One region of the Rhodoferax sp. ZS1R25 genome, then DNA from elsewhere that is predicted to be linked to it. Evidence: predicted binding sites of a transcription regulator. Region 1 holds the regulator's gene; the other holds the start of a gene.
The links. The regulator HrcA, encoded in region 1, represses chaperone genes, less so after heat shock. The targets are predictions, from matches to a motif close to TTAGCACTCNNNNNNNNNGAGTGCTAA.
Positions count from the first base shown of each region.

Region 2: rpoH (RNA polymerase sigma factor RpoH) is a predicted target of HrcA. The motif match lies at 5,638-5,664, and genes of this name have one in related genera.

Region 1 is NZ_JBWMAZ010000003.1:33,683-49,813, reverse strand. Features, by position in the region: gene AC097R_RS18080 (dynamin family protein) at 1-748, shown strand, start outside; gene mutY (A/G-specific adenine glycosylase) at 751-1,794, shown strand; gene rapZ (RNase adapter RapZ) at 1,786-2,661, opposite strand; gene recN (DNA repair protein RecN) at 2,661-4,310, opposite strand; gene AC097R_RS18060 (NAD kinase) at 4,314-5,210, opposite strand; gene hrcA (heat-inducible transcriptional repressor HrcA) at 5,250-6,254, shown strand; gene AC097R_RS18050 (hypothetical protein) at 6,346-7,416, opposite strand; tRNA gene AC097R_RS18045 (tRNA-Ile) at 7,594-7,670, shown strand; gene AC097R_RS18040 (AsmA family protein) at 7,882-9,954, shown strand; gene AC097R_RS18035 (cysteine hydrolase family protein) at 10,031-10,837, opposite strand; gene AC097R_RS18030 (MerR family transcriptional regulator) at 10,852-11,325, opposite strand; gene AC097R_RS18025 (SCP2 sterol-binding domain-containing protein) at 11,315-11,611, opposite strand; gene AC097R_RS18020 (acyl-CoA carboxylase subunit beta) at 11,767-13,377, shown strand; gene AC097R_RS18015 (acyl-CoA dehydrogenase family protein) at 13,411-14,577, shown strand; gene AC097R_RS18010 (hypothetical protein) at 14,993-16,042, shown strand; gene AC097R_RS18005 (helix-turn-helix domain-containing protein) at 16,099-16,131, shown strand, end outside.
Region 2 is NZ_JBWMAZ010000001.1:1,177,186-1,193,316, forward strand. Features, by position in the region: gene AC097R_RS05605 (hypothetical protein) at 1-15, shown strand, start outside; gene AC097R_RS05610 (COX15/CtaA family protein) at 34-1,161, shown strand; gene cyoE (heme o synthase) at 1,158-2,054, shown strand; gene AC097R_RS05620 (SCO family protein) at 2,062-2,673, shown strand; gene AC097R_RS05625 (Crp/Fnr family transcriptional regulator) at 2,790-3,521, shown strand; gene AC097R_RS05630 (Bug family tripartite tricarboxylate transporter substrate binding protein) at 3,575-4,567, opposite strand; gene rpoH (RNA polymerase sigma factor RpoH) at 4,665-5,606, opposite strand; gene AC097R_RS05640 (bifunctional diguanylate cyclase/phosphodiesterase) at 5,817-8,036, opposite strand; gene AC097R_RS05645 (LacI family DNA-binding transcriptional regulator) at 8,286-9,329, shown strand; gene AC097R_RS05650 (methyl-accepting chemotaxis protein) at 9,677-11,308, shown strand; gene AC097R_RS05655 (LacI family DNA-binding transcriptional regulator) at 11,373-12,413, shown strand; gene AC097R_RS05660 (ABC transporter substrate-binding protein) at 12,486-13,826, shown strand; gene AC097R_RS05665 (carbohydrate ABC transporter permease) at 13,954-14,904, shown strand; gene AC097R_RS05670 (carbohydrate ABC transporter permease) at 14,911-15,867, shown strand; gene AC097R_RS05675 (hypothetical protein) at 15,887-16,114, shown strand.

The sequences.
Region 1 (16,131 bases):
GGCCGAATTTGACCAGGGCGGCGCCAAGATCCACGCAGTGCGCTCGGTGCACCTGCGCTTGCTGCGCGAGGTGTTTGGCATTCTGGGCTCTGGCGCGCTGAAGAAAGAAATGGCGCAGCTGACCGACACGCTGATGCAAAAGGGCCTGAAGCTGGGCGTGAAGCGCGCGTACGGCGATACCTTTGACCGACTGCGCGGCAACCTGCAAAAAGTGCAAACCCTGTGCGCCGAAATCCAGTCCATGCTGGTGGCCAGCTTCAAGCTGCTCAACGGTGAATACGGCTTCTCGTTGCAGGCGCCCGGCGAGCCCGACATGGGCCGCTTCATGGCCGAGCTGGACACGATTGAACGCAACCACCTGCAGTACCTGGGCGTCGGCAATGCCTTCAAGCTGGCCCAGCCCGAGTTCTCAGACCGGCTGGTGCGTGCACTGTCCACCCGCCTGCGCTCGGTACACGAAAACGCGCTGGCCGATGTGGAGCTGTGGAGCAAATCGGCCGCCGCCCAGTTGGATGCGCAGTTGCGCGAACGCCGCCGCAACTTTGCCCGCCGCATTGAAGCCATCGACCGTATTTCGCAGGCCGCAGGCGGGCTGGACGACCGCATTGGCGAGATCGAGCAACAAGAAACCGCGCTGGACCAGCTGGATGCCAAGCTGTCCGAGCTGACCGCCTACCTGATTGCCGCCCAAGACGCTGCCAAGCTGTTGGCGGTGGCTGCTGCCGCAGCCGACGTCGCCGTCGCCTGAGCGTGGCTGCCAGCAACTTTGCCACGCAGGTGGTGGCGTGGCAGCGCCAGCATGGCCGCAATACGCTGCCCTGGCAAAACACCCAAGACCCTTACCGCGTGTGGTTGTCCGAGATCATGCTGCAGCAAACGCAGGTGGTCACCGTCATTGGCTACTTCGCCAAATTTCTGGAGCGCTGCCCCACGGTGGCTGATCTGGCTGCTGCCAGCAGCGACGAGGTCATGGGCCTGTGGAGCGGCCTGGGCTACTACAGCCGGGCGCGCAACCTGCACCGCTGCGCGCAGCTGGTGGTGGAGCTGCATGGTGGCCAGTTCCCGCGCGACGCCGCCACGTTGGCCACGCTACCGGGCATAGGCCGGTCTACCGCGGCGGCCATTGCCTCGCTGTGCTTTGGCGAGCGTGTGGCGATTCTGGATGCGAACGTGAAGCGCGTGGTCACCCGCGTGCTGGGCTTTGACGCGGACCTGGCGTCTTCTGCCAACGAGAAGCAGCTGTGGGATGCCGCCACCGGCCTGCTGCCCGCCGCCCAACATGCGGCGGCCGACATGCCGCGCTACACGCAGGGCATGATGGATCTGGGTGCCACCGTGTGCAGCCCCAAAAAACCCAGCTGCCTGCTCTGCCCCGTGCTGAGCCACTGCGCCGCCGCCAAGGCGGGCGACCCCGAGCGCTACCCCGTGCGCACCCGCAAGCTCAAGCGCAGCAGCCAAAGCCTGTGGCTGTTGTGGGTGCAGCGGGCGGATGGTGCGGTGTGGCTGGCCAAGCGACCCACGCCCGGTGTGTGGGCGGGGCTGCAATGCTTTCCGCTGTTTGACAGCGAAGATGCCTTGCGGGCGGCGCTACCAGCGCAGACGGCCAAGGGTGTGGAGATGTTGCCAGTATTCACCCATGTACTCACGCACAAAGACCTATTTATGCATGCAGCCCGCGTAGACATTGCGCTAGCAGCTATGGATTTAGGAGCGGGCGCCTGGTTCTTGCCGGCGGAGTGGGCCGCGGCGGGCCTGCCCGCGCCAGTGCGCAAGCTGCTGGAAAAATCAGCCTAGACCGGACTGAAGTGCGTCCATCTCGCGGTGGCGCTTGAGCGTGCTCCGCGTGCCGCCAAAGCGTTTGGCCAGCTGCTCCACGAGATAGACCGAGCGATGTTGCCCGCCGGTGCAGCCAATGGCCACGGTCACGTAGCTGCGGTGGTCGCGCACCAGGGCGTCCAGCCAGCTCTCCAGAAACTGGCTGATGTGGTTCAGCATCAGGTCCACATCGGCCTGCGCTTGCAGGAAGTCGATCACCGGCTGGTCGCGCCCGGTCAGGTGCTTCAGCTCGGGGTTGTAGTGGGGGTTGGGCAGCATGCGCACGTCGAACATATAGTCCGCATCCGTCGGCACACCGCGCTTGAAGGCAAATGACTCAAACACCAGCGTGAGCTGCCCGCCGGGGGAGGCGATCAGCTCTTTGACGTAACCCTGCAACTGCGACGGCCGGATGATGCTGGAGTCGATCACATGGGCCTGCTCGCGCAGGTCGGCCAGCAGCTCGCGCTCCAGCTCGATCGCGTCGACCAGGGCACGGCGCTCGTCGCCCGCCGCTTCGACTTTGGACAGTGGGTGCTTGCGCCGTGTCTCGGAATAGCGGCGCACCAGCGTGTCGGTGGTGGCGTCCAGAAACAGCGACTTCACCACCACGCCCAGCTGGCGCAGGGCCTGCAGCTGCTGCGGCACCAGGGGCAGGGACGTGGCGCTGCGCACATCCATGGCGATGGCTACGCGCTGGGCCTGGTGCTTTTGCTCCAGCTCGACAAAGGGCAGCAGCAGCTCGGGCGGCAGGTTGTCCACGCAGTAAAAGCCTGCGTCTTCCAGCGCGTTCAGCGCCACCGATTTGCCGGAGCCGGACATGCCGGTGATCAGCACGATCTCCATTACAGCCCCGCCTGCAGCATTTCCTTGGCATGGGCCAGGGTGGTGCTGGAGAGTTTTTCGCCACCCAGCATGCGGGCAATCTCGCCCACGCGCTGTTCGCCGTGCACGGCCGCCACGGTGCTCAGCGTGGCCTTGCCCTGCAGGGTTTTGGAGACGACCAGGTGGTGGTCCGCGCAGGCGGCCACCTGGGGCAGGTGGGTGACAGCCAACACCTGGCGGTCGGTGCCCAGCTGCTGCATGAGGCGGCCCACGGTCTCGGCCACGGCGCCGCCCACCCCGGAATCCACCTCGTCAAAAATCAGCGTTTGCGCGGTCCCCAGCTGGCTGGTGGTGACCGCAATGGCCAGCGCCATGCGCGACAGCTCGCCGCCGGATGCTACCTTGCCCACGGGGCGCGGCGTGCTGCCGGCGTGGCCCGCGGCCAGAAACTGCACGTCTTCCAGCCCGCTCTGCTGCGGCTGGGCCAGCGGCTCCAGCGCTACCTGAAACTGCCCGCCCTGCATGCCCAGCCCTTGCATGGCCTGGGTGATGCTTTGGGCCAGCAGCGGCGCGGCCTTGGCGCGTTGTTTGGAAATGCTCTTGGCCTCGGCCAAGTAGGCGGCTTGGGCTTTGCGCGCGGCGGCTTGCAGGCCTTCCAGGTCGGCGGCAGCGTCCAGCGCGGTCAGCTCGGTCTTCCACGCGGCCAGCACGTCCACCAGCTCTTCGGGCGGGCGCTTGTAGCGTCGCGCCAGGCTGACCCATAGCGCCATGCGCTGGTCCAGCTCGGCCAAGCGGTCGGGGTCGAGCTCGGTGCGGCGGGCGTAGCTGCGCAGGGTGTGTACTGCGTCTTCCACCTGCGCCAGGCTGGAGGTCAGCGCCTCCACGGGGTCTTTGAATTCGGCTTCCAGATGCGCCTGGGCCTGCAGCAGCTGCAGCGCGGCGTGCAGCGGGCGCAGGGCACTGCTGTCGTCGTCTTCAAGCAGGTTGACGGCGCCTTCAGCCGCGTCCAGCAGGGCCTGGCCGTTGGACAGGCGGCTGTGGCTGGTGTTGAGCTCGTCCCACTCGTGGGGCTGGGGCGCCAGCTTGTCCACCTCGCCAATTTGCCAGGCCAGGCGTTCGCGTTCGCGCTGCAAGGAGTCTTGCGCTTCGGTGGCCTGGGCCAGCGCGGCTTGGGCGTGGCGCCAGGCAGCCCACAGCTGGCTTAGCGTGGCGGTGCTCACCTTGGCGTAGGCGTCCAGCAGGCCGCGCACGGCCTCGGGGCGGGTCAGGCTTTGCCAGGCGTGCTGGCCGTGGATGTCCAGCAGTTGTTCGCCAATGGCGCGCAGCTGCTGGGCGGTGGCAGGGCTGCCATTTACCCAGGCGCGGCTTTTGCCCTGCGTGTCTACCGTGCGGCGCAGCAGCAGGGTGTCGCCGCCTTCAAAGCCGGCGTCATCCAATATGGCTTGTACGCCGGGGGCCGTCTCGAATTCGGCGGACACATCGGTGCGCGCCGCGCCCTCGCGGATCACGCCGGTGTCGGCGCGTGCGCCGGTGACCAGCTGCAGCGCGTCAATCAGGATGGACTTGCCCGCGCCGGTTTCGCCGGTCAGCACCGAGAAGCCGGACTCCAGGTCCAACTCCAGTTCGCTGACGATGACAAAGTCACGCAGGACGATTCGCTTCAAGGCCATGGTTCAGGCCACTCCTTCATTCCAGTGCATTTTCTGGCGCAGGGTGTCAAAGTAGGTCCAGCCCTTGGGGTGCAAAAAGCGCACCCGGTGCTCCGACAGCGTCACCTCGATGCGGTCGCCGTGCATCAGGCTGGCCAGACTCTGCATGTCAAAGTTGGCGCTGGCATCGCGTCCTGCTACGATTTCGATAGCTATCCGCGCAGTGTTGGAGAGGACAATCGGCCTGTTTGACAATGTATGGGGGGCAATCGGCACCATCACCCAGCCGGGAATGGCGGGGTGCAACAGCGGCCCGCCGGCCGACATGGAGTAGGCCGTGGAGCCCGTGGGCGTGGCGATGATCAGGCCGTCGGCCCGCTGGTTGGACACAAAGTTGCCATCCACCTCCACGCGCAACTCCACCATGCCGGATGTCGCGCCGCGGTTCACCACCACATCGTTCATCGCCAGCGCCGAGAACACACAGTGCCCGTCGCGCATCACGCGGGCGTGCATCAGGCTGCGGTCGTCCAGCTCGTAGTGGCCGGCCAGCATGGGCAAGAGGGTGGTTTTGTATTGCTCGAAGCGGATGTCGGTGATGAAGCCCAGCCGCCCCTGGTTGATACCGATCAGCGGCACCTTGTACTGCGCCAGCTGGCGGCCTATGCCCAGCATGGTGCCGTCTCCGCCCACCACCAGCGCCAGGTCGCAGCTGGCGCCAATGCCGGCCACGTCCATGGTGGTGTAGCCCGTCAGATCGGTGTTGGCGGCGGTGTTGGCCTCGATGACGATTTCACAGCCCTGGTCCATCAGGAAATGGGCGATCTCGTCCAGCGACTCGCGCGATGAGGCACCGACGGCGCGGGCCCCCGTGGATTGGTACTTGCCAATGAGCGCGACCTGTCGGAATTTGGACAACATCCGCAAATTAGACACTAAATAGATCACTAGAATGGACCGATGCTCGATGATCGTTCCAAGTTGTTGCTGAAAGCGCTCGTAGAGCGTTACATCGCCGATGGACAGCCCGTTGGCAGCCGCACTTTGTCCAAGGCCTCAGGCCTGGAACTCTCGCCCGCCACCATCCGCAACGTCATGTCGGACCTGGAAGAGCTGGGCCTCATCGTTAGCCCCCACACATCGGCCGGGCGCATTCCCACGGCGCGCGGCTACCGCCTGTTTGTGGACACCATGCTCACCGTGCAGCCCGGCCAGTTCCAGGCGCACAGCCTGGCGCCAGACCAGCCGCAGCGCGTTATCTCCAACGCGGCGAACCTGCTGTCCAACCTGTCGCAGTTTGTGGGCGTGGTCATCTCACCGCGCCGCACGTCCGCCTTTCGCCACATCGAGTTTTTGCGCCTGTCGGAGAAGCGCCTGCTGGTCATCATCGTCTCGCCCGATGGCGATGTGCAAAACCGCGTCATCTACACCGAGGTGGACTACGCCCAAAGCCAGCTGGTGGAGGGCGCCAACTTCTTGAACACCCACTACGCCGGGCTGGAGATTGAAGAGGTGCGCAAGCGCCTGCAAAACGAGGTGGACAGCCTGCGCGGCGAGATCGCCACGCTGATGCAGGCCGCCGTGCACGCCAGCTCCGAGGCCATCAATGAGTCGCAGGACGAAGTGGTGATTTCGGGCGAACGCAATCTGTTGTCGGTGTCTGACTTTTCCAGCGACATGGGCCACCTGCGCCGCGCGTTTGACCTGTTTGAACAAAAAGCCCAGCTCATGCGCCTGCTGGACGTGACCGGCCAGGCCGAAGGTGTGCGCATCTTCATTGGCGGCGAGAGCCAGGTGGTGCCGTTTGAAGACCTGTCCATCGTCAGCAGCCCCTACGAGGTGGACGGCAAGGTGGTGGGCACGCTGGGCGTCATCGGTCCCACGCGCATGGCCTACGACCGCATGATCCAGATCGTGGACATCACCTCCAAGCTGGTGAGCAACGCGCTGAGCCACCACAAATAGAAATGGTTGCGTGGAATGCGGTCGATGTTGAATACCTGTAAGTCAGCGTACTCTCAAGTTAGACCAATCTGATCGTTTGTTCATGAACTTCTCACGCCTTCATGGCTTTAACCATATTGGTTAATTGTTCAAGCCCGTCAAAAGTGGATGGGAGTTTTTCGTCACTTGACACGATTCCGGAAAAAATGACGTTCTCAAACTTTGAGAGGGCATCGCCGTTGCTTTTTTTCAGCTTCTCTGAATAGTCTCCGTAGCTTTGAATGAAGCGGCAGAGTGTCTTTCGAAGTTCGATTTGGAGCAATTGCGATCTTGCCGCCTCAGAGTTGCGCAACACGATTTTGAAGAAATAGATTAATAGGACCGTAAACGAGAGTGCAGGAATAGCACCTGCAATGAGGCCCCATTTCAGTTCTTCAAGTCGGTCAAAGTTGGAATAAAAAATTGCCAACTCAATTATCAGAGGGAGTAGTGCAAATGATCCAAATATGACAAGCCACTTTCGTAGCGAGTTGATTTCATTAACTTTTGCTTTGGACAGATCATCAAAACCTTGATGTAAGCCTACAAAGTTGAACCCCGTCGTATATTGGCGCAATGAATCTTCGAGTTGCTTTGCTGCGCCCTCTTGAAGAGCCAACTTTTTGTCCCAGTCGGTTACTTGTGCACTGATTCTTTGAGAAAATTTTTCCAAACTCTGAAGATTCTGGAGAACGTCGCTTCCCAGCAAGTGTTTGGTTATGGCAATAGGCATTTCCTGCCTTGCAAAGTCGATGTCCTGGCGCACGCTTTGTGAAAACTTATCGCGATTCTCCAGAACATAAGTTTGGAAACGGCGAAGCTCCATGGAAAGAGCATTCTTAATAGATAGATCGAATTCGACTAAGAATCTGTACAGGCACCCAAGAAATTCATCAATCAACTCTTGGGTCGTCTCTCCGGAAACGACTTTCGAAAGTAGAGCCTGAAGGTGATTGCCTATCCAAGAGATATTCACTTGGCATTGTTCATCGAATTGCTGTGCATTGGAAAGAACGATCGCCAGTACTTCATTTAGGCGAGCATTTCTTGGGTTCGCCTCTCCACCATCGAAGACTCGTAGCTTCGACATCAGAAGCTCCATATCAGTCCTGATATCCGAATTTTGGAAAAAAGTGACGCTCATTTTTTGTCTCCCCCGTGTTTGTATTTGACACATACAAGTGTTCAAAAAGCTTGGAATGCATTTTTAGTCTGTATGCCAGATCAATTGTAGGAACTCATCGGATGGTGCAGTGAAGATGCGTCCCTTGACCGCATCTCAGATATCACTCCGGCGCCCGCTACAATTCCCGGTTCGGTTGGGGCGTTAGCTCAGTTGGTTAGAGCAGAGGACTCATAATCCTTTGGTCCACGGTTCAAGTCCGTGACGCCCTACCATTCAATGAATGCATCAAGCCCGTAGTTCGCAAGAACTGCGGGCTTTTTCGTTGGCGTGTTCCATCTCAAATGTAGAGTTCAGTTTCTTGTCGTCCATGCGCCTCACTGCCATGTCTATTCCTGATTGGTATGCGGATGTAAGCGGCCTGCGGCACCACCTAACGCGCCTCTAGAATGGACTTTTCCGGTTTAACTTGGATCAGGGATTTTCATGAAAATGCTTCGTTTGGTCGGTATCGGCGTGGCCGCGCTGTTGGGTGTGTTGGTGTTGGCTGTGGGCGTGCTCTACGCCCTGTTTGACGGCGACAAGATCAAGGCCGAGATCAGCCGCACGGTGCTGGAACAAAAGCAGCGCACGCTGGTGATTGCGGGCCAGCCCAAGCTCTCCATCTGGCCCAACGTGGGCATTCAGCTGAACGGCGTGACGCTGTCCGAGCATGCCAGCAAGACCGAATTTGCCGCTCTGGATTCGGCCCGCATCTCGGTGGCGCTGATGCCGCTGCTGAGCAAGCAGGTGCAAGTGAGCGCGCTGGAGGTGGATGGCCTGAAGCTCACGCTGGTGAAGAAGAAAGACGGCACGCTGAACATTGCCGACCTGCTGGGCGAGCCCGCCGTGCCGGAGGTTGGCAAGCCCGCAGAACCCGCCAAGCCTGCCGAGCCCCTGCAGATTGATATTTCCAGCATCCGCATTGCCAACGCCCAGCTCACCTGGCGCGATGAGAAGGCGGGCACCAGCGCCACGCTGTCGAACCTCAGCCTGTCCACTGGCCAGGTGCTTGCTGACACGGGCAAGAAGACCGCCGCCGTGGACAAACTCAGCCTGTCGGCCAAAGGCCAGAGTGGCACCGATGCCTTTGCGCTGACGCTGGACGCGCCCAAGCTGAGCCTGTCGCCCGAGAAATCGGGTGGCGAGGCCATCACGCTGTCTGCCACGCTGCAGGGTGCGGACCGCAATGCAGTGTTGAACCTGGTGTTGAACGGCGTGGAGGGCAATGCCGATGCGTTGAAGATTGCCAGCCTGGCGCTGAAGCTGGATGCTAAGGCGGGCGACGCGGCCATCAAGGGCCAGCTCAGCTCCCCCGTCGCGGTGAACGTGGCCGGGCAAAGCGTGGTGCTGGCCAAGCTGGCTGGTGGCCTGGACGTGGTGCACCCCGGCATGCCCATGAAGAGCCTGACCCTGCCCATCAGCGGCAGCCTGAAGGTGGACGCGCTGCAGCAGACTGCGGCGCTGGAACTGGCCACACAGTTTGACGAATCCAAAATCATGACCAGCGTGAAGGTGGCCAAGTTTGCACCGCTGGTGCTGGCGTTTGACCTGGACGTGGACAAGCTCAACGTGGATAAATACCTGCCACCCAAGCCCGCTGCCACCACGGCACCTGCCAAAGAAGCTGCTGCGGCCAAAGAGGCGCCCATCGACCTGAGCGCGCTCAAGGGCCATACGGTGAATGGCGCCATCCGCATTGGCGCGCTGCAGGTGTCCAACCTGAAGCTGGAGAAGATCAACGCCAAGCTGGCGCTGGCCGGTGGCAAGCTGGATGTGGCGCCCTTGTCGCTGAACCTGTACGAGGGCAGCACCAGCGGCAGCCTGTCGGTCAACGCCAATGGCAATGCAGTGGCCATCAAGCAGGCCCTGGTGGGCGTGAGCATCAACCCGCTGATGAAAGACTTGGTGGCCAAGGACCTGCTGGAAGGCAAGGGCAATGTGACGCTGGATATCACCACCCAGGGCAGCACGGTCACGGCGATGAAGAAGGCGTTGGGCGGCAGCGCGTCGCTGGCGCTGAAAGACGGTGCCATCAAAGGCATCAACCTGGCGCAAAGCCTGCGCGACCTGAAAGCCAAGCTGGGCCAGGCCGACAGCACGCAGGCCGCCAATGCCAACCAGAAGACTGATTTTTCGGAGTTGACCGGCTCCTTCAAGATCGCCAACGGCGTGGCGCACAACGACGACTTGGCGATGAAGTCCCCCTTCATCCGCCTGGGCGGCGCGGGCGACATTGATGTGGGCGCAGGCCAGATGAACTACGTGGCCAAGGCCACAGTGGTGGCCAGCGGCGAAGGGCAGGGTGGCAAAGACCTGGGCCAGCTAAAGGGCCTGACCGTGCCCGTGCGCGTCAGCGGACCGTTTGAAGCCCTGAGCTACAAGATCGAATACGGCGCCATGCTGGAGGACGCCACCAAGGCCAAGGTGGAAGAGAAGAAGCAGGAGATCAAGACCAAGGCCGAAGAGGCCGTGAAGGACAAGGCCAAGGACTTGTTCAAGGGCTTGCTGGGCAAGTAAGCTGCCCGCTGGATTGCGCAGCGTGCTCCTGTTTTAGGAGCTGCTTGCGCAATGTTTACGGGGGCTAGAGGCTGATTTACCTAAAAGTTGCGCCGGCTTGCGCGCTGGCCATGGTCTCTGCACCCCAGACGCGGGCACGTTGCACAAAGGCCTCCTGGTCTGCTTCGAATCCGGTGACCGGGCTCATGCAGTCCGTCAGCAAAACCACGCGGGGGCGTGGTGCGGTGGTGCTGTTCAGGTAGCGGGCCAGCTGGTCAAAACTGGAGGCCACGCAGTGGCTGCCGGCCTCCCCAGCGATGAATAGCACATCCACCCCGCGGGTCAACTCTGCGGCCAGCGCGCTGTTGAACTGCGTTGACGGCACGGCCTCGTTGGGGGCATCGGCCTCAAAGACGCCGAAGTGTTCGGTCAGAGGGTATTCGCCCTTCAGCACCTTGCGCACCGCGCGCTGCCGGGTGAATTCCCACTGGGCCAGTTGGTCGGCCAAGGCACCATAAATGTTGTGGCCCCAGGTGCCGGTCACGCAGTGCACAGGCCAGACCACCAAGCCGGGCCGTCCGGCCTGGGCGAGTTGCGCGAGCATGGTCAGGACTTGCGGTGTGAGGCTTGTATCGCGCGGTGTCATCTGGCCGCTGGCAATATCGGCTGCGGTCACGAAGCTGAAGGGGGCTGGGGAGGCACCATCGGGCGTCTTCCAGAAGGTGGTGCGTTCCACAGCCACGCTGGCATGCGAATCCAGAGTGACGGTAATGCCGTCCAGAGGGTTGACCGCAATGAAGGACACCAGGCGTTGCAAGTCGGCACTGGCACCCTTGACGGGCAGGGCGGCACCGGGGATGTCGCAAAAGTCGTTTTGGGGATCGATGATGAGTAATTTCTTCACGATGCCCATTGTGCTTATTTTTTGCCCGTGCGCTCGCGTTCGGCCAGATGGCCGCGGCAACTGGTGTTGATGACCCGCAGCTCGGCCAGCGTAGCGTCGATCTGGGCGCGTTTTTTCTCCAAGTCGGCAATCTCGGCGTCGGTGCGTTCTATGACGTACTGCAGCTGCTGCACGCGGCCTTCGCCCTGGTCGCCATACAGGTCCAGGTAGCGTTTGATCTCGGACAGCGGTGAGCCTATCGCCTTGGCACGCAGGATGAGGGCCAGGCGCGCGCGGTCGCGCCGCGTGTAGACGCGGGCGCCGTTGATGCGGCGTGGGCTGAGCAGGCCCTTGTCTTCGTAAAAACGCAGCGCGCGCAGCGTGATGCCGAACTCGCGGCACAACTCGGTGATGCCGAAGAGCTCGGCCGTGCCCTCGTCGCGGTGGGAGGCGACAAACGCCTGCGCGTCTGCCACCGCTGTGTCGGTGGCCACCGATTTAAATGACACGTTGCAGGCGCATGGCCACGCCCATGTCGCCGCTGACCTTCAGCTTGCCGGCCATGAAACCGGTGGCGGGCTCCAGGTCGCCGTCCAGCAGGGCCTGCAGGTTTTCCAGCGTGATGCCCACGGTGCAGTCCACGTCGGTGTTGTCGTTGCTCACGCTGTTGGGTGTGCTGGCGCCGTCAATGACGATGACGCCGTCGGCACCCATGTCGAACTTCAGGGTGGCATTGAGGCCGCTGTCGGCGCCCACTTTGGCGCGGATGGCTTCGGTTGCGGAGGCGAGGGACATGGGGTTTCCTTGGGGAGGTTGGACAAAGGGATTCGGGCTGGATGGTATCCGCGCAGCATAACGTAAAGCATAGTGAAAACACCTATACGGTAACTGGTTGACGTTAACGTAACCATGACCTCTAATGCCGTAAGACCTTTGAAGGACCTGTTGCCATGCCCGCTCTCCGCTCCAAGATCAACCCCCGCTCGGCCGGCTTTGCGGCCAACGCCCAGCGCATGGCCGAACTGCTGGCCGAGGTGCAGCGCCTGGAGGGGCTGGTGATTGCCGAGTCCGAGTCCAAGCGCGAGAAGTTCGAGAAGCGCAACCAGCTGCTGCCGCGCGAACGCGTGGCCCGCCTGCTGGACCGCGGCACACCCTTCCTGGAGCTGAGCCGCTTGGCCGGCTTGAACATGCACGACGACGACGGCAAGAAGGCCGTGCTGGGAGGCGGCTCCATCGTCGGCATTGGCGTGGTGGCGGGGCGACGCTGCATCGTCTCCGCCAGCGACAGCGCGGTGAAGGGCGGCACCGTGGCGCCCATGGGCCTGAAAAAGGCGCTGCGTGCGCAAGAGATTGCGCTGGAGAACAAGCTGCCCGTCATCTACCTAGTGGAGAGCGGCGGCGCCAACTTGATGTACCAGGCCGAGATTTTTGTGGAGGGCGGCCGCAGCTTTGCCAACCAGGCCCGCATGTCGGCAGCCGGCATTCCGCAAATTGCGGTGGTGCATGGCTCATCTACCGCGGGCGGTGCGTACTTGCCCGGCCTGTCGGACTATGTGGTGCTGGTGCGTGGGCGCAGCAGCATCTACCTGGCGGGCCCACCACTGGTGAAGGCCGCCATGGGCGAGGACTGCACGGACGATGAGTTGGGCGGTGCCGAGATGCACGCGCAGGTCACCGGCCTGGGAGAGTACCTGACCGAGGACGACGCGCACGCCATCGCCACGACGCGCGAGCTCATGGACAAGCTGAACTGGGACACCACACCCGCTGCCGCGCCGTTTGCTGCGCCGTTGTTTGACGAGCAGGAGTTGATGGGCATCGTCCCCGCCGACGAGCGCGAACCCTACGATGTGCGCGAGGTGATCGCGCGCCTGGTGGATGGCTCGGACTTTCTCGAATTCAAGGCCAGCTACGCCCCCGAAATGCTGTGCGGCCACGCGCGCATCGAGGGGCGGCTGGTCGGCATTCTGGGCAACAACGGCCCCATCCAGCCTGCGGGCTCCACCAAGGCCGCGCAGTTCATTCAGCTGTGCGACCAGAGCGGCACGCCACTGATCTTTTTGCAGAACACCACGGGCTATATGGTGGGCTCGGTGGCTGAGCGCAGCGGCGCCATCAAGCACGGCAGCAAGATGATCCAGGCCGTGGCCAACGCCCGCTGCCCGAAGTTCACCGTGGTGCTGGGTGGCTCCTTTGGTGCGGGCAACTACGGCATGTGCGGCCGCGGATTTGACCCGCGCTTTATCTTCAGCTGGCCCACGGCGCGCACCGCGGTGATGGGCGGCGCGCAGGCCGCCAAGGTGATGGACATCGTGAACCGCGCCAAGCTGGAGCGCGTGGGTAGCGAGGTGAACGAGGACGCGCTCAAGGCCATGTCCGACGGCTTGCGCCTGCGGCTGGACAAAGAGAGTGCGGCGCTGTTTGGCACGGCCCGCCTGTGGGACGACGGAATCATCGACCCGCGCGACACGCGCCGCCTGCTGGGCCTGTGCCTGGCGCTGGCCGCCGAGGCCGAGCAGCGCACGCTACGCGCCAACACCTTTGGCGTGGCACGCCTCTGATTGCAAACCATAACAACGACCCGGGAAGACACCATGAAATTCACGCCTGAACACACGCAGATCTCCGACACCGTGCGCAAGTTTGTTGCCAACGAGATCAACCCCTTCACTGCCGAGTGGGAGAAGGCCGGCATCTTCCCCGCGCACGAACTGTTCAAAAAGATGGGCGACCTGGGTCTGCTGGGCATCAAGTACCCGACCGAGTTCGGCGGCATGGGGCTGGACTTCAGCTACTCCATGGTGGCGGCGGAAGCGCTGGGCGACTGCAATGTGGGCGGCGTGCCCATGGCCATTGGTGTGCAGACCGATATGTGTACGCCGGCGCTGGCACGCTTTGGCAGCGACGAGTTGCGCGCGGCGTATCTGGCCCCTGCCATCGCGGGCGACATGGTGGGCTGCATTGGTGTGAGCGAAGTGGGCGGTGGGTCTGACGTGGCTGCGCTCAAGACCACCGCGCGCAAAGACGGTGGTGACTACGTCATCAACGGCTCCAAGATGTGGATCACCAACGGCATGCAGGCCGACTGGTGCTGCCTGCTGGCTAACACCAGCGAAGGCGCGGTGCACAAGAACAAGTCGCTCATCATCGTGCCCATGGATGCGCCCGGCATCACGCGCCAGAAGATCGAGAAGATCGGCATGCACAGCAGCGACACCGCGCAGCTGTTTTTTGACAACGTGCGTGTGCCGCAGCGCAACCTCATCGGCCAGGAGGGCATGGGCTTCACGCTGCAGATGCTGCAGTTCCAGGAAGAGCGCCTGTATGGCGCGGCCGGCAGCCTGCGCTCGCTGGACAACCTGATCGACCAGACCATTGCCTACACCCGCGAACGCAAGACCTTTGGCCAGCCGATTCTGAACAACCAAGTGGTGCACTTCCGCCTGGCCGAGCTGCGCACCGAGGTGGAGTGCTTGCGCGCGCTGACCTACCGCGCGGTGGAGTCGTATGTGAGCGGCAAGGACGTGACCAAGCTGGCGTCCATGGCCAAGCTCAAGGCCGGGCGCCTGTCGCGTGAAGTGGCGGATTCGTGTTTGCAATACTGGGGCGGTATGGGCTTCACGGCCGACAACCCCATCTCGCAGGCCTACCGCGACAGCCGCCTGATCTCAATTGGCGGCGGTGCCGACGAGATCATGTTGGGCATCATCTGCAAGCTTGACATGGGAATTGATCCTTTTCCAATGCGTACTGGGAATTAATATAAACGGACAAAATATTTCACGTTGAGTCTGTCCAGACATCCTGTTTTAATGGACGACGGAAGAGTCATTGATCACACCTGTGCTTTTGCAAGTTTTTGATTTGATCGAGTAATCCTGAACAGACCGACGAGTGCGTATTACGGTTGACCTGACCACTTATTCCGGGAATCACTGAGCAGTTTGTCGGTATTGACCATTGCCTGGGCTATGCAATGCGCCTGCGTTTGAGGATCTTTGTAGACCAATATCTTCTGCATGAAGGTTTAGTCTGTGTATCTGTTTGATACCTATCCAATCGAAAAGACTGACTCCAAGAGTTGATCAGCGCTCGGTGCAATTCAACCAGTGCGCAGATGCAGACCAATCTGACTTAGCATGCTAAAGTAGCTACTAATCGTTTAGTAGCTACTTTATGAGTATCAAAAATATCACGACTAACCGTGACGTTGACCGCTGGCCAGGACCAGCAGGTGATGTGCTGGTGGAAGTCAAACGCAGTAGCAATGCGCGCGATGTCCGTGATGCCTTCATCGGCTTGGCCTATGCCCTGGATCAGGAACCCGCGAGCAGCCAGGCACTTTGCCTTCTGGGGCGCTCACGACTCACACCTCAAAGGCTGCAGGAAGAAATAAAGCAGTTTCGCAGCATCGTCCGCTCAGACTTAGCCATCCGTATTTCACTGGCTTCCGTCACCGCAGAAGGACGCATGCTGGGTGACATTCCACAGGATTGCCCCTCCCTACGGTCGTACCTCACTAAGCGCACTCGCCTTGAGCTCCATGCTGGTGGAGAACGGGTCAGTCGCGAAGCCATCAAGGCCCACCTGGTGCACCTATGGATCAACGGCCAAGGGCCCCTGTCTCAGGCCCAACTCAGCAGGGAGACCAAGGCCAGTGCACCCACTGTGGCGGCCGCATTGCGTGAATTGGAGCAGCAAAACTTGCTGCATGCCACTCCTGCTGGAGTGGCGCTCCGCGAGCCCAGCTGGGAAGCTTGGAAGCGCCTAGTAGATGCTTATGGTGCTAAGCGCACAACTATCAGGTACACCGACCCCAGCAGGCTGCCCTATCCACCTTGGGAGATGGTCAAGCGTCTTCACAAGCTTCAGAGCCGAGGCATAGCAACCTCAGTGGCAGTTGGCGGCGTGGTCGGCGCTACGCATTACGACCCGGACTTCGATCTGACTGCTCCGCCGCGGGTGGATCTGTGTGTGTATGACGGGGACACCGACTTTATGCAGAAGCTTGATGCGGGACTTGTGGTGACCACAGACCTGAAAGCGAAGGCCATTGTCGTTGTGCATCAGATCCAGAGCGATTTCGGCTGTGTAACCGATCCCAATGGGCTGAGGATTGCTTCCCCCATGGACTGCCTGGCGGATGTTCTGGAGTTTGGTTTGACGGCGCAGGCGAAGGAGCTGGCCATGTTTTTCGCTCGACAAGCAAAGTCTACGAGTCCATAGCCAACCACTGCCGCATTTTCTTATTCAACCAAGTTTCATGGGCTACCATCTTCTGTATGAGCTCATTGATCAACTCCCTCAAGTCTGAA
Region 2 (16,131 bases), on a different contig from region 1:
AAAGCCGGCCGCTGAAGGCCCTCTGAGCCCCGCATGCAAGCTTCTTTGTACGATCTCTCGCCCCTGCTGCGTGTGCTGCTGGTGGGGGCCTTGCTGGCCTCGGGCCCGCTGCTGTGGGTGGTGTTGCGCCACGGCCGCGGCAGTTCTGGTCCTGCGGTGGGGCGCTTTCAGGCCCTCACCATCATCACCTTGTTCCTCACATTCGACCTGGTCCTGTTTGGCGCGTTTACCCGCCTGACCGACAGCGGCCTGGGCTGCCCGGACTGGCCGGGCTGCTACGGCAGCGCCAGCCCGCTGGGTGCGCATGCCGACATTGCCAGCGCCCAGGAGGCCATGCCTACCGGCCCGGTGACGCACAGCAAAGCCTGGATCGAGATGGTGCACCGCTACCTGGCCACGGGCGTGGGGGGCTTGATTCTGGTGCTGGCGCTGACCGCCTGGCTGGGCCGCAAGCGCCCCGCGTGGGCCACGCCCAATCCCTGGCTGCCCACGCTCACGCTGGTGTGGGTGTGCGTGCAGGGCGCGTTTGGTGCGCTCACCGTGACCATGAAGTTGTTCCCCGCCATCGTGAGCCTGCACTTGCTGGGCGCCTATGTGCTGCTGGCCTTGTTGACCTTGCAGGTGGCGCGCGGCAGTGCTGCCGTGCCCGGACGGGTGCCGCCGTGGGTGGCGCTGGCTGCCAAGGTGGCGCTGGCCATGCTGGTACTGCAGGCTGCCTCGGGCGCCTGGGTCAGCACCAACTATGCGGTGCTGGCCTGCACCGAATTTCCCCAATGCCAGAACAGCTGGTGGCCCCGCATGGACTTTGCGGGCGGCTTCACGCTGTGGCGCCCGCTGGGTCTGTCGCAAGACGGCACGCCCATCAGCTTTCAAGCGCTGACGGCCATCCACTGGGCGCACCGCCTGTTGGCGGGGGCTACGGTGCTGGTGTTGGGTGGTTTGGCCTTGCGGCTGCGCGGCGTGCCCCCGCTGCAGCGCCCCGCGCGCTGGCTGGGTTGTTTGCTGCTGTTGCAGCTCGCCACGGGTTTGAGCAATGTGGTGCTGGGCTGGCCGCTGCTGGCCGCCGTGATGCACACCGGGGGCGCTGGTGCCCTGCTGGTCACGCTGGTGTGGATACGCACCCGGGCGGCCACGCCCTCTTCAACTGGAATTTCTGAATGACTGCCAACGTTTCTCCCACTGCCCCGTCGGTGCTGCGCCAGTTCCATGCGCTGACCAAACCTCGGGTGATTCAGCTCATCGTGTTCTGCGCGTTGATCGGCATGGTGCTGGCCGTGCCCGGCGTGCCCACCTTCCCGCAAATCGGCCTGGCGGCTGTGGCCTGCCTGGGCATCTACCTGGTGGCCGGTGCGGCCGCGGCCTTCAACTGCATTGTGGAAAAAGGCATTGACGCGAAGATGAAGCGCACCGCCTGGCGGCCCACGGCGCGCGGTGAGCTGAGCGACACGCAGACCCTGATCTTCTCGGCCGCGCTGTGCATTGCGGGCTCGGTGCTGCTGTACGTCTGGGTTAATCCGTTGACCATGTGGCTGACCTTTGCGACCTTTGTGGGCTACGCCGTGGTCTACACAGTGATCCTCAAGCCGCTGACGCCGCAGAACATCGTGATCGGCGGTGCCTCGGGCGCCATGCCGCCGGTGCTGGGTTGGGCTGCTATGACGGGTGATGTGGGCCCCGAGGCGCTCATCCTGTTCCTCATCATCTTTCTGTGGACACCGCCGCACTTCTGGGCGCTGGCGCTGTACCGGGTGGAGGACTACCGCAAGTCCGGCCTGCCCATGCTGCCTGTGACCCACGGCAGCGAGTTCACGCGCCTGCAAATTCTGCTCTACACCTTCATGCTGCTGGCGGCCTGCCTGCTGCCGTTTGTGTACGGCATGAGCTCGTGGCTGTACCTGGTGGTGGCCGTGGTGTTGAGCCTGGGCTTTTGCTGGTACGCGGTGCGCTTGCTGCGCAGCTATTCGGACGAACTGTCGCGCGCCACCTTCCGCTTCTCCCTGATCCACCTCAGCGTGCTGTTTGCCGCGCTGCTGCTGGACCATTACTTGTTGTGAGCCTCTGATGAACAAACGAAGTGCTATTAAATTTGTAGCTGCCAGCGCAATGCTTGTGGGGGCTGCAAGCCTTTTTTCTGCCTGTTCCGAGCAAAAGCCCGTGTTCGCGTCCATTGACGTGACGGGCGCCACCTACGCGCAGGACTTTGCGCTGACGGACCATAACGGCCAGCTGCGCCACCTGGCGGACTTCAAGGGCAAGGTGGTGGTCATGTTTTTCGGCTACACCCAATGCCCCGATGTGTGCCCCACCTCCATGGCCGAGCTGGCCGAGGTGAAGCAGCTGCTGGGCAAGGACGGCGAGCGGCTGCAGGGCCTGTTTGTCACCGTAGACCCGGCGCGCGACACGCCGGAGGTGCTCAAGGGCTACATGGGCAACTTCGACCCCACTTTTTTGGCCCTCACCACCACGCCCGACAAGCTGGCCGAGCTGGCGAAGGACTACAAGGTCTACTACAAGCGCGTGGACGGCAAGACCCCCACCAGCTACACCATGGACCACTCCGCGGGCAGCTATGTGTACGACACCCAGGGCCGCCTGCGCCTGTTCACGCGCTACGGCAGCGGCGCCAAGGTGCTGGCGGCGGACATCGCCCAGCTGTTCAAGCAGACATCCTGAATGCGCAGTACCGTACTTTGTAGGACTAGACCGACCTCAGCAAGCGGCCCCCACTGATATCGGTAGTAACCCGAATTCGAGACCATAGAGGCATTCATCCACACAGGGAGAGCCTCATGCAACCTACCTACCGCTATTTCGGCGACATACAGCAAAACCAGCTATTGGCTGCCTTGCCCCAGGCCGACTCTGACCGTTGGCGCGCTCAGCTGGAGCCGGTGGAGCTGACCTTGAACCAGGTGCTCTGCGCCGCAGGCAGCACGCCCGAATATGTGTACTTTCCGACCACTGCGATTGCCTCCCTGGTGTACCTGACGCAGGAGGGCGCCTCCGCCGAAGTGGCGGTGGTGGGCAACGATGGCGTGGTGGGGGTGTCCCTGCTGCTAGGTGGGGGCTCGGCGCCCAGCGAGGCCGTGGTGCAAAGCGCGGGCAGGGCGCTGCGCCTGAGCGCCGTCTTTTTCAAAAGCGAAGTAGAGCGCTCCGGCGCCATTGCTAAGCTCATGCTGCGCTACGCCCAGGCGGTGCTAGGGCAGGTAGCGCAAACGGCGGTCTGCAACCGCTACCACTCGATTGACCAGCAACTTTGCCGCCGCCTGCTGCTGGGGCTGGACCGGTCGGATTCCGACGAGATGAACATGACCCACGAGCTGGCCGCCAACCTGCTGGGCGTGCGCCGCGAAGGTATCACCATCGCGGCCCACAAACTGCAGGAAGCCGGGCTGATTCGCTACCACCGCGGCCACATCGTCGTGCTGGACCGCAATCGCCTGGAAAAGCAGACCTGCGAGTGCTATGCCTCGGCCAAAAAAGAATACCGCCGCTTGCTGCCCATGCCCCTGGCGGCATAAACACGGAAATAGCGGACCGCCCGGCGATGAAGCAAGCGTCTGTCGGCGTAAGTTCAATCGATCGTGATCTTTTGGCTGGTGATGATGCCACCCAGCAAGGCCGTGTCGGCCTTCACGCGGTTGCTCAGGCCTTCGGCCGACGTGCCCAGCACCGTCCAGCCTTGTTGGAACAGCTTTTGCCGCATCTCGGGTGAGCGGGCAATCTCGCTGAACAGGCTGGCCAGCCGTACCGCCTCGCGCTTGGGCAGGTGGTGGGGGGCAGCCACAGCATTCCAGATCTCCAGATTGAAGTCTTTCACCCCCGCCTCCGACAGGCTGGGAATCTCTGGCGCCAGCGGACTGCGCACACTGGCGGTCACACCAATGGCCTTGAGCTTGCCGGCCTTGATCTGCGCATTGGCCAGCGCGGGCGGTAGCAGGCTGAGCTGTAGGTCACCCGCAATCAGGGCCGTAGCCACCTGCGGGTAGCCCGCGTAGGGCACATGCAGGGGTGCCATCTTCGTCTTGGTCTTGAGCAGTTCCATGCCCAGGTGGCCCACGGTGCCCACGCCGGGTGTGCCGTAGTTCCACTTGTCCCCCGACTTGCGTGCCGCCGCCAGAAACTCGGCAGCATTGCTGCCAGGCGCATTCAAGGGCGCCACCAGCACCAAGGGTGAGACACCAATCAGGCTGATGGGCTGCAGGTCTTTGAGCGGGTCGTAGGGCAGCTTGGGGTTCAGCAGCTTGGCAATCGTCATGTTGCCGTTGATCATCAGGCCGATGGTGTGGTCGTCCGTGGCCTTGGCCACGTAGTCGGCCGCGATGTTGCCAGCCGCCCCCACCTTGTTTTCCACAATCACAGGCTGGCCCAGTGCCCTCGAGAGGGGGTCGGCAAAGGCGCGGGCGGTCAGGTCCGGCGACGAGCCGCCCGGGAAGCCCACGATGATGCGCAGCGGCCGGTTTGGCCATGGTGCAGTGGTTTCAGTGTCTTTTTGGGCGATAGCCCCCGTGGATATTGCGCAGGCAGCTACAAAAAGTGTAGCAATCTTGGCGGCGTTGCGTCGCATGAAAAAAGTCTCCAGTCGGAAAAATGCCCCCTGTGGCCGAAGCCGGCAGGGGGCATTGTGTACCAAGCGCGTGACACGAAGTGTCGCCGCGGTGTGCTCAGGCGTATTCGGCCAGGGCAGTCTTCATTTTCTTCATGGCTGCCACCTCGATCTGGCGAATGCGCTCAGCGCTCACGCCGTATTCGGCGGCCAGGTCGTGCAGCGTCATGCCGCCCGAGTTGTCGTCATTCACCTTGAGCCAGCGCTCTTCCACAATACGGCGGCTGCGCTCGTCCAGGCTGTTCAGCGCGGTGGCAATGCCATCGGTTGCCAGCACGTCGCGCTGACGTGCCTCGATCATGGCCACAGGCTCGTGGTTGGTGTCGGTCAGGTAAGCGATGGGGCCAAACGCGTCTTCGCCGTCGTCGGAGGGCGAGGGGTCCAACAGCACATCGCCGCCCGACAGCCGGGTTTCCATCTCAATGACTTCTTCCGGCTTCACGTTGAGCTCACGCGCCATGGCGTTGATCTGCTCAGGGTTCATCGTGTCGCGGTGCGTGCCCAGGTCGGCGGCTGCATCGTCGCTCTTGAAGCGTTGCTTCATGGAGCGCAGGTTGAAGAATAGCTTGCGCTGAGCCTTGGTGGTCGCCACCTTGACCATGCGCCAGTTCTTCAGGATGTACTCGTGGATCTCGGCCTTGATCCAGTGCAGCGCGTAGCTCACCAGGCGCACGCCCTGGTCAGGGTCAAAGCGCTTGACGGCTTTCATCAGGCCCACATTGCCTTCCTGGATCAGGTCGCCGTGGGGCAGGCCGTAGCCCAGGTATTGGCGGGATACGGACACCACCAGGCGCAAGTGAGAGAGCACTAACTTACCGGCAGCCTCAAGGTCGTTGTCATTCTTGAACTTGCGGGCAAACTCCTGCTCTTCTTCCAGCGTGAGCATGGGCAGGCGGTTGGCGGCGGAAATATAGGCGTCCAAGTTCCCCAGCGGCGGCACCAGCGACCACGGATTGGCCACGGCCAGAGCGGTGTGGGGGGTAGCAAGCAAAGCGGACATTCAGAACCTCCTTGTGTTCGTATCACAAATATTAGCACTCTCTATGAGTGAGTGCTAATTGCTTAGTTCAATGTCCTGGATAGAAAAAGGATGTTGGCGCCTGTGGTTTGTGTAGCGGGGCAGTTGAACAGCTTTGAGGCTGCCGCGAGTTGTCGCAAATTCAGTGAAGCAATTTCATCGCCGAGTGTGGAACCACACTCGGCCCTTTAATCAAAAGAAGTCTTCGATCTCCCGTTCCAGCAATCGAACCTGCTTAGTTTGTGTGGGACGCAAGGAGCTAGTTGCGGATTGTTTTTCTGCAAAGAATGCGTTTGAAGTTGTGACAGAGCGCAGCACAAATGCCTCGAATGCATCCGCGGGCAATGGTTTGTTGACCAAGTAGCCCTGTATCTCGATGCATCCATTTTCGCGCAGGAAGGCCAACTGCTCGGCTGTCTCCACGCCCTCTGCAATGGTGTGAATACCCAAATTCCCGGCCATCTGGATGATTGCTTTGACGATGGCCCGGTCCTCTGCATCGGTATCGATATCCCGCACAAAGGATTGATCGATCTTCAGTTTGCAAACTTTGAACTTTTTCAGATAACTCAATGAAGAGTAGCCCGTGCCGAAATCGTCAATAGACATGCGTATGCCTCGTTGGTGCAAATCATTCATGAGCGCAATAGCGCTTTGTGGGTCGTGCATGGCAACGCTCTCAGTCAGCTCCAACTCCAGGCAATCTGGCCGAAAATCCTCTTCTGAGAGTATCTTTGTGACCAAGTTTTGCATGTCGTGGTGGCGAAACTGAACCGCGGAAAGATTCACCGCGATAACCATGGTCGGGAGGCCTTTGACGCGCCAGATGTTGGCGTGGCGTACGGCTTGCCGTAGCACCCACTCCCCAATAGGTACTATCAGCCCACTTTCTTCCGCAGCGGGGATGAATTCGGCAGGTGATACATTGCCCAACTCGGGATGTTTCCAACGCAATAGTGCTTCGGCCCCAACAACGCAACCGGTTGCCAGTGAGACTTGTGCCTGATAGTGCAGAGACAACTGGTCATGATCCAAGGCATGGCGTAGTGCGTTCACTATCTTTAAGTTGCGTGCGGCGCGTGCCTGCATCTCCGTCGTAAAGAAACAATAGTCCTGGCGGCCATTCTTTTTGGCCCGGTACATGGCCGTGTCGGCTCTTTTGCACAGTGTAGAGACATCCTCGCCATCGCCAGGAAACATAGAAATTCCGATGGAGCCGGTGATGTTGAGCTCGCAATGTTCAATCAAAAACGGTGCGGAGATGACGTTCAGCAGGTGCTGAGCCACCTTGGAGGCGGCCGAAGCGTCTAGTCCGCGCAACAGAAACACAAATTCGTCCCCGCCAAAGCGTGAAACCGTGTCCTCCCGGCGAAGAGCCAAGCGTAGTCGACTGGCCACCTCTATCAGCAATGCGTCGCCAGCGCAGTGGCCGAGTGAGTCATTAATGTCCTTGAAGTGGTCCAGGTCCAGAAACATGACTGTTAGTGGAACTGGCTGACGACGTACCAAGGAAATAGCTTGGCTCGCTTGGGCCTCCCACTCTGTGCGATTGGGGAGCCCCGTCAGCGCATCGAAGCGACCGAGATACTGAATCCGCTCCTGAGCCTGTCTATGGAGCTCTTTTTGATCCAAAACCGTAACGGCATAGTCAATGTCAAGGGCCATCTCCTGCAATAAAGCGCAGGCCTCCTTATCGAAGGCGTTGGGTGCCTCTGCATACATGGTCATAACCATTGCGCTGCCCTTGGTGCGTTGAAGCGGCAATGCTGCCCCCGCTCCCCAGCCAAACTTGGCACCTCTCGTATGCCATGGTGCCGTGGTAGGGTCATGTTGAAAGTCTTGGCACCATACGGGGCGATTCTCCCGAAATGCCGTGCCGGTAGGACCGTGCGATGACGGGTCATTGGCCTCTACAGATATATGGAGGCCTTGCAAGTACTCCATGCCCGCGCCATATGCTGCAACGGGCTCCAACTGGTGATCGTCATGGTTGAGTGCGCCGATCCATGCCATTTTCATTCCGCCATGGCATACGACCAATTCACAGACTTTGCCGAATAATTCCATTTCGTTGCTGCAGCGCACAATTGCCTGGTTGCACTGGCTCAGTGCCGCGTAGAGTTGTGTCAAGCGTTGGCTTCGACTCTCGGCGTCCTTGCGCTGCGCATCAATGGTGCTGAGCTTGATTTGAGCCTGAGACAGGCCAGCCATGATGCTGTGCCTGCCCCGGGGGGGGACCGCAATTGCACCGGAGAAATCCCCTCGGCCCAAGCGGACGATGTGGCGATTCAACTCTTGCACCGAACCGCCAAGTTTGGAGTGCAATTCGCGCCATTGGATCCAGAATTGTGCGCATACCAAAACCACTCCCATCATCGTACACAGCACTACCCAAAGTGAAATATTGACCATGATGTCACTCCAATGCAGAACTCCCCATCGAATAGGTTGATGTAGTATGGCATTTATATTGATTTAAATAAAATTTAAATCAATCAGTGTTTTCACCTAGTCTTCACTGATCCGTGATTGATCGATGGGTCTGATCTCAAAAGTGTGCAACTTGGAGATATGATGTATCGCAGTGCCTTTCGCAGATTGATTGAATTAATTGCTCGACTTTAAGCTGAAACATTTGCGCCATACCATCGCCAGCTTTCCATGACCAACTCATCGCCCATCACCATTCCTGACATTGCGCGTCGCGCTGGGGTTGGCACGGCCACGGTTGATCGCGTGTTGAACGGCCGCCCAGGAGTGAACGCCGAGACCACAAAGAAAGTGATGCAAGCTGTCGCTGACCTTGGCACACCCGCGGTCGTCCGCGGTCGTCCACGCAAGCAGCAAAATCTGCGGTTTGCCTACGTGTTGCCGGATGGCCATGCCAAGTTCGTCGATATGGTGGAGCGCCGAATCGCGCAACAGGCGGGGGAGTTTCGCCACCAAAATATCACCGAAGTCACGTACTGCTTCAATGCGGAAGATCCGGAGAGCTTTGCGCAGGAGTTGATGCAGGTTGAAGACTGCGAAGGCATCGCCATACTGGCCCCCGACCTGCCGGCCGTGAAGCAGGCGATCAACGAAAAGGTGAGAGCGGGTGTCCATGTGGTCACCCTGTTGTCGGATGTCGCGGGATCCATGCGCGAGGTCTATGTGGGGCCCGATAACCGGGCGGCTGGCCGCACGGCCGGTTTGTTGCTGGCGCGTATGGCGGGCGCGCCGGCCAAGAATACCTTGTTGTTGTTGTCGCATGCCACACGGCTCAGTTCCGAAATCGACCGGCGCATTGGTTTTTCTCAAATCATTGAGGAGGACTTCCCCCATCTACACATCATGCGCACGCCGGATCTGCCGCTGGATGATAACGGGACATGCGAAGTTCTGATGCAGTTTCTGCAGTCGGAAATGGATGTTGCGAGCCTGGCGGGCATCTATGGCAGTGGCGGAGCAGGCACCTCCGGTGTCGTGCGCGCCCTGAAAGAGCTGGGCTTGGAGCGCAAACAGGGCGTCATCGTCCACGACTTAACGGACATCCATCAGACCTTGCTAAGCCGCGGTGACGTGGCATATGTGCTGGACCAAGACAACCAATACTGCATTTCTACCGCCGCCCGAGTTTTGCGTGGACTGTGCGAAAACGTGCGCGGTGCGCTCCAGGTGGTCAAGCCGCGTATCGAAATACTGACGGCCGAAAACTACCATTGAGTGCGCGTGCTTCACGTGCACAACGCCACTCCCCTCCCCCTAGCCCTACCAGGCATCCCAACAACTGCGCCGTAACGCGGGTGGATGCGCGCGCCGCTGCAATCGGTGGCCTCCGCGCTCTATCGCAGGGGGTAAAGCTGCCTAGGGAATACCCTGATTGAATATTGTTTGGTGCTGATTAGTATTTCAAACTGTAAACCGCATCAATAAATCAATCATAAACATCAGAAATTCTGTCAAACCAATCGAAAGCATGGCGAAATCGATTGGGCGTGTGGGGGGGGGCAGAGTAGGCGTGCCTTGTCTGGGGCGGTTTTTGAGTTCCATGACCCGTTGGAGACAAAAGCATGAAACATTTGAGCATCAAGATGTCCACACAGTTGTTCATCGCTTTTTTTGTTGTGGCCGGCATCGGCGTCTGCATCGCGTTGGCGGGTACCTTCATCACCAATGCTCTGGCGCGGCAAATACGCGCGATGGCCGATGGACCTATGGTCAAGGTCGAGCAGTACACCCAGCTCGCCAACAACCTGCATGCTATGGGCCAGCACTCCCGGAACTTCGTCATCAGTTGGGACACCGGGCTGCGCACCGATGCAAAACAGAAGATCCTGGAAGCTAGGGCCGCTAACCAACAAATCCTGGCCGAGCTCGACAAGACGGTGGAAGAGCCCCAGGCGCGGGAGTGGCTTGGCGCCATTGTCAACAACTTGGGCCCCTACAACCAAAACGTCGACAAAGTTTTGCAAATGGCCATGGATGGCGGAATCCAGGGCGCGGGACAGCTGCTGGTTGGGGATGTAGCGAAGCTGCAAAACACTATTTTCAAAGCAGTCGAGGATTCCCGCGCATTGCAGCGGCAACTCGTCGTCGAACTCGGTAACAACGCAACGGCCGAGTCCGAGCGGACCAGCACGTTTCTTATCGTACTGGCGGCGGTTGCCGCGCTGATCGGTGCCCTGGCGGGCTGGTTGATGGCACGCAGCCTGAAGCGCTTGATTGCGCAGATTCTCCGTATTTCGCGCTCCATTGCAGCGGGGGATCTCACGGAAAGCATTGATGGCACGGGCCACACCGAGGCCGCCATGATGCTCAGTGCCCTGAGTGAGATGCAAAGCAGCTTGGTTCAGGTGGTCTCCAACGTGCGCACGGCTTCGGAAGGTGTCGCCGCTGCCAGCGGAGAAATCGCGCAGGGTAACCGGGACTTGAGCGCACGCACCGAACAGCAAGCCAGCGCCTTGGAAGAAACCGCGGCGTCTATGGAAGAACTGAGCTCCACCGTCAAACAAAACGCGGAAAGCGCAAGCCACGCGAATCAACTGGCCTTGAATGCCTCTTCGGTTGCGACGACCGGTGGAGAAGTCGTTGCCCAAGTGGTGGACACGATGAAGGGCATCAACGAGTCGTCGCGCAAGATCGCCGAGATCATCAGCGTCATCGATGGCATTGCCTTCCAAACCAATATCTTGGCACTGAATGCAGCGGTCGAGGCTGCACGGGCGGGTGACCAAGGCCGTGGCTTTGCCGTCGTCGCCAGCGAAGTGCGCTCCCTGGCGGGTCGCTCCGCCCAGGCCGCCAAGGAAATAAAAGGGCTGATCGACACCAGCGTACAGCGGGTCGCACGCGGCACCACGCTCGTCGACCAAGCCGGCGCAACGATGACCGAACTTGTGCACTCGATCCAGCGTGTCACCAACATCATGGTTGAGATCAGCACGGCAAGCAATGAGCAGGCGTCGGGCGTCTACCAGGTCGGCGAAGCCGTTTCCCAAATGGACACCACAACGCAGCAAAACGCCGCCTTGGTGGAGCAAATGGCCGCAGCAGCCACCAACCTCAGCAGCTTGGCGGGGCAGCAGGTTCAAGCCGTCGCCGCATTCAAATTGCCCGGCCAGCACTCCGTTTTTGAAAGAGCGCCGATGGCCAGGCCGCACCTGGCGATCATGCCCGCAGCGGAGCTGGTGTCCACCTTTAACTAGGTGTTTGTACTGATTGATTTATTATTTATATAAATCAGAATAATAACATCAAATAAATTTTGTCATGGCTACCTCCACCACTCTCACCATCGCAGAAATCGCCCGGCTGGCTGGCGTGAGCACCGCCACGGTTGACCGTGCCGTCAACCGGCGTCCGGGTGTAAACGCCGAGACGATGGCCAGGGTCATGCAAGTGATTTCCCATGTGGATGAATCCACCCCGCCATTGGGGCGTCCCCGCCAAGATGACGGGCTGCGATTTGCTTACGTGCTTCCGGACGGAGGGTCTTCATTTTTTGACGCGGTTGAGCGCCAGGTAGCGCATGGTGCGAGCGATTTTCGACACCAGCACATTACGACCGTCGTCTGTCGCTTTAGCGCCGATGACTCCGCGAAATTTGCCGCTGACCTGTCGCAAGTGAGCGATTGCGATGGTGTTGCCGTGCTGGCTGTCGATGTGCCGGTGGTCAAGCGTGCCATCGCCGAACTGGTGAAGGCCGGTGTGCATGTCGTGACGCTGTTCTCCGACGTCGCGGGCTCCGCACGGCAGTTGTTCGTAGGTGCAGATAACCGCGCCGCCGGCAGAACCGCTGGATTGTTGTTGGGCAATATGGCCGGGGCGCCCGATCGAGACCTGATGCTGTTGTTGTCCCAAGGCACGCGCCTGTCTTCGGAAATCGAGCGTCGGATCGGCTTTGCACAAGTGTTGGAAGAGTGCTTTCCGCTGATGCGCATTTTGCGGATTACGGACTTGCCGAAATCGGACGACGGTGTGTGCGAAACCATGTTGGAGTATTTCCAGCAGGAGATAGACCCCGCGCGCTTGGCCGGCATCTACATCGTCGGCCCGGGCACTGTCGGCCTGATGCGGGCGCTGGCGCAGCTCGATATCACAGGAGAACAGGGAGTGGTAATGCACGACCTGACCGAGCTGCATACCCGCTTCTTGATGCGTGGCGCAGTCAGCTATTTGTTGCACCAGGACATTCACTATTGCGTCATGAATGCGGCCAGTGTTCTTCGGAAATTGTGTGTAAACGCCCGTGGTGCGCTGAACGTCGTTCAGCCACGGATAGAGATCTTGACTGCCGAGAATCTTCGTTGATTAGGCAGCCTGATGTGTGTGTAGGTGAGTTTGTATTGACTGTCTGAAATAACTTTATTGGAGATGACTGAAATGAAACAAGTACTCAAAAAAATACCTGGATTGTCTGCGATGGCAATCGCCGCAGCCTTGTCGTTGGGTAGCTCAGGTGCGCATGCCCAAGACAAAACTATCACGCTGTGCTGGGCAGCGTGGGACCCCGCGAACGCGCTGGTGGAGTTGTCAAAAGACTTCACTGCCAAGAGCGGTATCAAAATGAAGTTTGAGTTCGTGCCATGGCCGAACTTTGCCGACCGCATGCTCAACGAGCTCAATTCCAAGGGCAAGCTGTGCGACCTGATCATCGGCGACAGCCAGTGGGTGGGTGGTTCCGCTGAGAGCGGTCACTATGTCAAGCTGAATGACTTCTTTGCCAAAGAAGGCATCAAGATGACCGACTTTGCGCCCGCCACAGTGACGGGGTACGCAGAGTGGCCCAAGAACACGCCCAACTACTGGGCGCTGCCCGCCATGGCCGATGCGGTGGGTTGGACCTATCGCAAAGACTGGTTTGCCAAGCCCGAAATCCAGGCTGAATTCAAGAAGAAATTCAACCGTGATTTGGCTCCTCCAAAGACCATGGCCGAATTGCAGGAAATTGCTGAGTTCTTCCAACAACGGATGATCGATGGCAAGAAGGTCTATGGTGCCTACATCTATACAGAGCGTGGTTCTGAAGGCATCACCATGGGTGTTTCCAACGTTTTGTACCCCTATGGCTTCAAATACCAAGACCCCAAGAAGCCTTACTCGATGGACGGTTTCGTCAATTCCGCGGATGCCGTCAAAGGCTTGGAGTTCTACAAAGCTCTGTACAAGGGCAGCACTGCGCCTGGCATGACCAACGCCTATATGGGGGAAGGTCTGGACGCGTTCAAGTCGGGCCAAGTTGCCATGCAAATGAACTGGTTTGCCTTCTTCCCTGGCTTGGCCAAAGACCCAGCAGTGGGGGGCGAAAAGATTGGTTTCTTTGCCAATCCGGCTGGCCCCAAAGGCAAGGGCGTACAGCTCGGCGGCCAAGGCATATCGGTGGTGTCGTATTCCCCGAACAAAGATGCGGCATTGCAATACATCAAGTGGTTTGCGGACCCCAAAGTTCAGCAAAAGTGGCAAGACATTGGTGGGTCGTCAGCAGCCAAGGCCGTGTTGAACGCACCGGGCTACCCCAAGAGCTCTCCATTCGCCGCAGCGTTCCTGGATTCCATGAATATGGTGGTGGACTTCTGGGCCGAACCGTCTTACGCGCAGTTGTTGCAAGCTGAGCAAAAGCGAATCCACGACTACGTAGTGGCCGACAAGGGTACTGCGAAGGAAGCGCTCGATGCCCTGGTGGTCGACTGGAAGAAGATCTTCAAGGAAGACGGAAAACAGTAGGCGCATCCGCGATCTGACTGGCCAACCACGGTGCTCCCCATACGCTTTGTCGAGCACAGGTTGACCGGTCAGTCACCTGTAATTTTTTTCATATAGACCGCCTTTGCGGAAACGGATGGTTAATACCATGAACATCAAACGTGTTGCCGATCGCGCTGCCAGAGTGACACCGTCACCACTGGCAGGGGCATTGCGCGGACTCTCGGACCGGGCCATTGCATGGCTGTTCATCGGCCCGACGATGCTGATCTTGTTGGCGATCAACATCTTTCCCTTGATATGGACTATCAAGCTTTCGTTCACCAACTTCAAGGCGAATAGGCCCAATGCGACGGTTATGGGGGTGGGCATCGACAACTACGTTTCGGTGCTGAACGATCCAGATATCTGGCTTGCGATGCAAACCACTGCGCACTTTCTGTTCTGGACGATTTTGCTGCAGATGCTAATCGGGTTCTCGTTGGCGTACCTGATCGACCGCAAGTTTCGCGGACATGGGTTTTGGACGACATTGATTTTGGTCCCCATGATGCTGTCGCCGGCCGTGGTGGGGAACTTCTGGGCTTTTTTGTACCAGCCGCAAGTGGGCCTGTTCAACTACGCGGTGTCCTATTTGTCTGGTGTCCCTGCCTCGTCGTTCGAAATGCTGGGCTCCACCCAACTGGCGCCATGGGCCATCATCATCGTGGACACATGGATGTGGACGCCCTATGTGATGCTGATCTGTTTGTCGGGTTTGCGCTCCATACCGGACTACATCTACGAAGCGGCCGAAGTCGACCGTGCATCCAAGCTGCGCCAGTTCTTTTGCATCACGCTACCCATGGTCCTGCCCTTCATCATGTTGGCCGTGCTGTTCCGTGGCATTGAAAACTTCAAGATGTTCGACATGGTCAATCTGCTCACGTCCGGTGGGCCTGGGTCGGCGACCGAATTGGCATCCATCACGTTGAAGCGCCAGGCCTTTGAGAGCTGGCGCACCGGCTACTCGTCTGCCTTTGCCATCGTGCTGTTCGTTGCCGTGTTTGGCATGGCCAACATTTATGTCAAAGCCCTCAACTACGTCAAGAACCGGTAGACCATCATGCCCAAACTCATCAGCACAGCCCACTCGGTGGTCGAGCCTTCCGCCGGCGCTCGCTGGGTCGCCGGATTTCTGGTGGTCTTGTACGCACTGGTGGCCATTGTTCCGCTGGTCTGGATCATCCTGACTGGCTTCAAGACACCTGCCGACTCCATCAGCTATCCGCCCAAGGTGGTCTTTGCGCCCAGCGTGGAAGGCTATTGCAATTTGTTTACGACGCGCTCACGCCAGTCGCCCGAATACATTGCTACGCTGCCGCCGGCAAATGGCACGTGTGAGCAGGTCGCACGCGACAACAGCATGGTTGTTGCGGGTTCTACCAATTACCTGCCGCGGTTTGTGAACTCGCTAATCATTGCGGTCGGGTCCACGGTTCTGTCCGTCGGGTTTGGTGTGATGGCCGCCTACGCGTTCTCGCGTTTCAAGGTGCCGCTCAAGGACGATCTGCTGTTCTTTATCCTGTCCACCAGGATGATGCCGCCGATCGCCGTGGCCATTCCTATCTACCTGATGTACCGGGAACTGGGTCTGTCCGATACGCGTTTCGGCATGATCTTGCTCTACACCGCCGTCAATATTTCCTTGGCCGTTTGGCTGCTCAAGGGCTTCATTGACGAGATACCGCGCGAGTACGAAGAGGCCGCGATGGTGGACGGCTACACCCGCTTGCAGGCCTTCTTCAAGGTGGTGTTGCCGCAGGCCACCACGGGCATTGTTGCGACCGCCATCTTTTGCCTGATCTTCTCCTGGAATGAGTACGCCTTTGCGGTTCTGTTGACCTCCGGCGAGGCGCAGACCGCACCCCCGTTCATCCCCATCATCATCGGTGAGGGGGGGCAGGACTGGCCCGCAGTGGCTGCCGGCACGACGCTATTCCTGGCGCCCATTCTGTTCTTCACGGTTTTGATGCGCAAGCATTTGTTGCGCGGCATCACATTCGGCGCGGTGCGCAAGTAGCAACTTCAAGGTCTCTCTTATGTCAAATTCACATTCCCCCACACCGACGGACCCGGCGTCTGCTCCGGCGAGCCAGTGGCCCAAGCTGCTGCGGCGTGGTCCCCTGGAGCTGGTGGCCTGCGGCTTGATCAGCCTGGGCATTCTGATGCTGCTGCAACCGCTGGCCTTGTTCTTGTACACCTGGTCGTTCATCACCATGCTCGGAGGCACCGTGATGTTCATGGTGGTTTCGAAATTTCCCCAATAAAACCCAACACGAGAACT